Regions from separate parts of the Dasania marina DSM 21967 genome, predicted to be linked through region 1. Evidence: predicted binding sites of a transcription regulator. Region 1 holds the regulator's gene; the other holds the start of a gene.
The links. Region 1 encodes PhoB, which activates phosphate uptake and scavenging genes when phosphate is short. Its sites were predicted from a motif close to TGTCATAAANNTGTAACA; they were not measured.
Positions count from the first base shown of each region.

Region 2: the regulator PhoB is predicted to act here: its motif matches at 2,029-2,046, upstream of B067_RS0104190 (TIGR00153 family protein).

Region 1 is NZ_KB891576.1:412,199-415,628, forward strand. It holds gene B067_RS0106450 (PstS family phosphate ABC transporter substrate-binding protein) at 1-207, opposite strand, end outside; gene phoR (phosphate regulon sensor histidine kinase PhoR) at 339-1,640, opposite strand; gene phoB (phosphate regulon transcriptional regulator PhoB) at 1,647-2,345, opposite strand; gene B067_RS0106465 (YgiQ family radical SAM protein) at 2,569-3,430, shown strand, end outside.
Region 2 is NZ_KB891575.1:898,871-902,300, forward strand. It holds gene B067_RS0104185 (inorganic phosphate transporter) at 1-1,213, opposite strand, end outside; gene B067_RS0104190 (TIGR00153 family protein) at 1,235-1,915, opposite strand; gene tfpB (type IV pilus assembly ATPase TfpB) at 2,218-3,430, shown strand, end outside.

The DNA of each region.
Region 1 (3,430 bases):
ATCTTCGGCCCACATGGTCATTAGATTGGCCAAGGTATCTGAACCTACACTAGACAGGTTACCCGATACACCGCTGGCTTTTTGATAATCAGACAGGCCAGCATCTACCGCGGTAGCCGCCGTAGCTACAGTAGCTACCGTTGAAGCCAACACGCCGGCACTCACTGCTAGAGCGGCGCCTATTTTTTTAAAGTTGCTCATCGTCATTCGTTTTCTCCAAACAGGGTTTATCAACATGATGGTGTCACTGTAAAAAAACTTTGTTACAGCTGTGTGACATATTTTTGAAACATTTAAGACTATGCGCTTGAGGTAAGCACTGAAGGCAGCCTAAAGGCTTAGGTCGATGAGATCTGGCACTGACTCAGGGGAAAGCTGCAGGCAAAAGTACTACCCTCATCCAAGCTACTAGTAATTTGCAGCTCGCCGTGATGACGCAATAATACATGCTTAACAATCGCTAAGCCCAAACCTGTGCCGCCAGTTTGGGTAGAGCGGCTTTTATCCACGCGATAAAAACGTTCGGTTAAACGGGGAATATGGTGAGCCTCTATGCCCAAGCCATTGTCCTCTACCTGTAAGCGGGCCTGCTCACCATCGCGAAACCAGCGCACCTGTATTTTGCCCTGTTCGCCGGTATATTTAGCGGCATTCATTATCAGATTGGTAAAGGCGCTGCGCAGTGCCTCACCTTCACCGCGCAAGCCTAGGCTGGCATCACAGTCCAACACTATTTCACGCTGTTGATTAAACACCGCCAACACTTCTTCGCGTATTTGCCGTAATAAGGGGCACACCGCAACCACACTGTGCTCGCCTTCGTCGGGTACGGTTTCTAGGCGGGTTAATACGATTAAGTCTTTAATCAGGCTTTCCATACGCCGCACCTGTTCCAACATTTGCTGAAAGGCACGCTTATAACGGGGTTGCTCAGCTAACTCACTATCGACAAACGTTTCCAGATAACCATTTACCACGGTCAGCGGGGTACGCAACTCATGGGATACATTAGCCACAAAGTCTTTGCGCATTTCTTGCAGCCTATAGGTATGGGTAATATCTCTGGCAAATAATAAGCGGCTGCCTTGGCCAAAAAAGGTGAGCTGAAACTGCAATTGTTTTTCGGGCTGATGGGGTGACGCGCAATCTAAGGGGGTTTGGTAGCTATTGGCTTCGTAGTAATGGATAAACTCAGGGCTGCGTATCAAATTAACCAACTGCTGGCCTACATCTTCGGGATAGCGCAGGCCTAGTAAGCGGCGGGCAGCAAGATTACACCACTCGATATCACCGCTTTGATCGATCATCACCGCAGCATCGGATAGCGCCGCCAAAGAATCCCGCAAATAATCCACCGCGCCCTGTAAGCGCTGCCGCTCTTCCCGGTTTTGCCTTTGCAGACGGTAAATACCGTCTAGCATATCGCCCCACAGCCCTGAGGACTCAGGCGCGTCGCTGCCATCTTCAGCCACCAGCCAGCGCTGCACCCGCAGTAATTGCCTAAACGTACTGGCTATATACAGCAGCGCCGCCAACAACAGCACCAGCAATAGATGGCCCGTTAACCAACCCAAGACTAAGGCTACAGTAAACAACTGGGCCAACTGCTTGAGCTCTACCATCCAATTGATACGCTGCATTAATAATTAACTCGCGGTAGAAAAACGATAACCGGTACCGCGCACGGTTTGCACCATATTGGCGTAGTTTTCGCAATCCAGGCTTAGGGCTTTGCGCAGGCGGCGTATATGCACATCCACGGTACGCTCCTCCACATAGACATTGCCGCCCCAAACATGGTCCAGTAACTGGCCGCGGCTATAGGCGCGCTCTTGGTGGGTTAAAAAGAATTTTAATAGCCGAAACTCAGTAGGCCCCATATCCACCGGTTTTTTATCGATAAACACGCGGTGGCTGGCGGGGTCTAGCTGCAGGCCATCCACCGCTATGGTAGGTTCGGTTTCGCCGGCACCGGTACGACGCAATACCGCTTTAATCCGTGAGATTAACTCTCTAGGGGCAAAGGGCTTGCTGATGTAATCATCTGCTCCCACATCCAGGCCTTGGATTTTGTTGTCTTCCTCAACCTTGGCGGTCACCATAATCACCGGCAGGCTGGCGGTAAGCTCATCGCGGCGCAAGCGCCGTAACAGCTCTATGCCACTGCCACCGGGTAGCATCCAGTCTAACAAGATCAGGTCAGGCTTTTTATCGATCACTAGACTGTGGGCATCTTGAATATTACCCGCCTCTAAGCAGTTGAAGCCGGCCATTTCTAAGGACATGACTATCATTTCGCGTATGGCCATTTCATCGTCGACCACTAAAATGGTTTTCTCATTCATGTAACTATAAACCTTACGATTATTTTGCGTACATCAATTAAAACCAATAAACATGACATTTTTGTTACAGGCCGTTGTTTGTTCAGCCTCTGTTTGTTCCAGCGGCCAAAGAGTGGCGGCGATTATAACCACATCGCTCTCTGAATCCCAACACCGGCAAAGACCAAGTATTTATCTCAAGTTAATGTATAATGCTCGCTCATTTGTCTACTGTTATCACACCATGTCTAAACAAGCCCTCGCCAAGGCGATTAATAGCCAATCCCAAGCCGCCACCCCACTGTTCTCCTATCGCCAGTATTGGGCGGAGTGCTTTGGCGTAGCCCCCTTTCTACCTATGTCTAGAGCCGAAATGGATGTGCTGGGCTGGGATAGCTGTGACATTATCATTGTCACCGGCGACGCCTATGTCGATCACCCCAGCTTTGGCATGGCGGTAATAGGCCGCACGCTAGAGGCACAGGGCTTTAGAGTAGGCATTATTGCCCAGCCTGACTGGCGCTCGAAAGAGGCCTTTATGGAGTTGGGTAAACCCAATTTATTTTATGGCGTGGCCTCCGGCAACATGGACTCCATGATTAACCGCTACACCGCCGACCGTAAATTACGCCACGACGACGCCTATTCCCCCAATGATGAAGGTGGCTTGCGCCCCGACCGCGCCGTTAATGTGTACAGCCAGCGCTGTAAAGAAGCCTATAAAGGCGTGCCCGTAGTCATAGGTTCTATAGAAGCCAGCCTGCGCCGCATCGCCCATTACGACTACTGGAGCGACAAAGTACGCCGCTCAGTATTACTCGATTCCAAGGCCGATATACTGGTGTACGGCAATGCCGAACGCGCCATCGTCGATATCGCCCACCGCCTATCTCAGGGTGAAGCCATTAATGAGATACAGGATTTACGCGGCACCGCCTTTATGCGCACTAGCATACCCGGCGGCTGGACGGTTATAGATTCCAGCGAAGTCGATCAAATCGGCACCGTAGACGCCAAAATCAATCCCTACCAAGTCACCGAAGAAGGTGGCAACGAGGGCTGTGAAAAATCCACTCTCGCCGAAAAAAGGGCAGCGGAAGAAGCAC
Region 2 (3,430 bases), on a different contig from region 1:
TCCAGCTCATAAAGATGGTGCTGATAACGCGCAGGTTAAGTGCGCCTATGCCGCGGGCCATGCCCACACCCAATACCGCGCCCACTAAGGTGTGGGTGGTAGAAATAGGCAGGCCGGTGGCCGAGGCAAATACCACGGTGGTGGCGGCGCCCAGCTCGGCAGCAAAGCCGCGGCTAGGGGTCAGCTCGGTGATTTTCTTGCCTATAGTGCCCATTACTTTAAATCCATAGGTGGCCAGGCCTAACACGATACCGCCACCGCCTAATAGTAATATCCATCCCGGCAAAGCTGACTTGGCTGCGATGTCGCCACCGCTGCTAAGAACACTCACCACTGCCGCCAGCGGACCTACCGCATTGGCGACATCGTTAGAGCCGTGGGCAAAGGCCATGGCACAGGCGGTGAATACCATTAATACCGCAAACAGCTTTTCTACATTGCCAAAGCGGTTGCGGTGAGAGGGGATTGACTCGTCTTTGATGCGGTTTAAAAAGATCATGCCTATGCCAGCAACCATCAAGCCAATAACGGCGGCAATGGGCATGGCGTTGGCAAATTTAGAGCCCAAGCCTAATTCTATTTCTATGCCTACATGCTTTAGGCCCTTTAACAGGGTGACCATGGCAATCATAAAGCCCACTAAAAACATATACATGGGTACGTATTTTTTAGCGTTGGCAAAAGGGGTGGCGGTATTGAGTATGAGTTTCTGTACACTCATAAATAAACCATAGGATATGGTGCCTGCCAAGATGGGGGAGACCACCCAACTTGCCACTATAGAGCCCACCTTGCCCCAGTTTACGGCATCAATACCTATGCCTACCGCAGCAAAACCTACCAGTGCGCCGACTATAGAGTGGGTGGTAGAGACGGGCCAGCCCATCATGCTGGCTACTAACAGCCAGGTGCCGGCGGCCAATAGCGCGGCCATCATGCCGTAGACTAATAATTCGGGGGTGCCTGCCATCATGGCGGGATCGATGATGCCCTTGCGTATGGTCGAGGTCACTTCACCGCCGGCTAAATAGGCGCCGGCAAACTCAAAAATCATAGCGATAAAAATCGCTTGTTTAACGGTCAGTGCGCGTGAGCCTACTGAGGTGCCCATGGCGTTGGCGACATCGTTAGCCCCTACGCCCCAGGCCATAAAAAAGCCAAACAGGCAGGCCAGGACCAGTAAAATATGGCCGTGTTGAGAAATAATTTCCATCGTTAGTACCTATTGAATATGTTAACGGGCGATGAGGATTTGTAAACGGCTACCCACTTTTTGGGCGCGGTTAGCGAGGTCACCGATGGAGTCGATAACTTTGTATAGAAACATCGCGTCTATGGGGGGAAGGTCCTTCTCGATGGCGAATAAGCTGGCGCGTATGGCAATTTCCTGCTCGTCATTGCGGTGCTCTAGGTGATCCAGCTCGTCTATCAGTGCTTCTACCGCATTGACCTCACGGCCTCTAAAGCCGGTTTCTACCAGCTCATCCAGCTCATTGATGGCCTTGAGGGCTTGGGCAGACGTGGCGATAGACTCCAGTGCAAACTCCATAAAACTGGCGGCTATCGCTTCGGGTATGTGCATTTTACGGCCCATCATTAAGCCGGAAATAGTTTTGGAGGCGTTGGCAATTTTATCCTGAGCGGATATGACTTCTAACAAATCAGAGCGCGGTACCGGTAAAAACAAGCTTTTGGGTAGGCTGGCACGCATCTCGCTTTTCAACTCATCCGCTTCATCCTCTAGTTTAGTGATGATGCTGCGGTGTTTGGTGGCCAGCTCCCAGTCATCGGCCATGGCTGCTTCTAGGAAGGGAATAAGGGCTTCAGCACATTCATGAGCCTTGGCCATATGGTCTTGTATGGGTTGAAACGGTGATTTGCCAAACAAATTACCGAAGGGATAACCTCTTGCCATGTGAGTGACTCCTGGAAAAATTTGGCCAAGTATAGGGCTTAGTCCTAAATATGGCTACCGAGATTAGGCCCATGCCCGCTTGAGGGGAGTAAGGCTTAAAGCAATGGGCAATTTATTACATTCATATGACAGTAATGTTACAGCGGCTTATTATTTGTAGACAGTTGTTGCGCTGGCCGTTAAATGTCACAAAAAGTGCCGCTGCGGCGGCCACAGACCCTAACGTAGACCCTAAGAAACAGCTATAGTAGCCTGCAGACCACACATGCCCACAGATCAATAATAAAGACTAAGGATACGCTATGCAGGTTGAGGCGTTTAAGCCCGAACAGCCTTTACAATTAGGCCGCATTGTTGCCGACTTACAGGCCGACGGCGTCATTAATGCCGAGGCGGCTCAGCAACTGTTGGCTAGTACCCGCAGCCATGAACAGGCCGCGCAGCACCCCTTAAACTATATTGCCAGCCAACAATTAATGGCCAGTAACTATAAGTTGCTGACTATAGAGCGGCTGTTGGATTGGTTGGGCGGCAACTGCCAGCAGCCCCATTACAACATAGACCCGCTAAAAATAAATGTGCCGGCCATCACCGAGGTGATGTCTTACCAGTTTGCCCAGCGTCACGGTATCTTGGCCGTGGCCGTCAACCGCGAGGAAGTGGTGATAGCCAGTGCTCAACCCTATATGCGCGCGTGGAAAGCGGACTTAGAGCATGTACTGCGTCGCCCCATTAAGCGGGTGTTAGTCGACCCCGAAGACCTCAAACGCTACACCGTAGAGTTTTACAGCCTGGCTAGATCCGTGCGCGGCGCTAGCACCGGTGAACCCGGCGGTAATGTCGGGGTGGGCAACCTAGAGCAAATGGTAGAGTTGGGTGAGTTAAAAGACCCGGACGCCAACGACCAACACATCGTCAATATCGTCGACTGGCTGTTTCAATACGCCTTCGACCAACGCGCCAGTGATATACACATAGAGCCGCGCCGCGACATCGCCCATGTACGTTTTCGCATCGATGGCGTGCTTTACAATGTCTATGAATTCCCCGCGCAAGTTGGGGTGGCCGTCACCAGCCGCTTAAAAATACTGGGCCGTTTAAACGTAGCCGAAAAGCGCAAGCCGCAGGATGGCCGCATCAAAACCAAAACCCCCGATGGCTCAGAGGTAGAGTTGCGCTTATCCACTTTACCCACCGCCTTTGGCGAAAAAATGGTGATGCGTATTTTCGACCCTGAGGTGTTGCTGCGCGGCTTTGATGAGCTGGGCTTGGCCGATGAAGACTATAAGCGCTGGAAAGGCATGATAGAAAAGCCCAACGGCATAGTCTTGGTTACGGGGCCTACTGGTTCGGGTAAAACCACCACTTTATATTCAAGCTTAAAAAAGCTAGCTACCTCAGAAGTGAATGTCTGCACCATAGAAGACCCCATAGAAATGGTGGAGGGGCAATTCAACCAAATGCAGGTGCAGCACAATATAGGCCTAGACTTTGCCAGCGGCGTGCGCGCCCTGA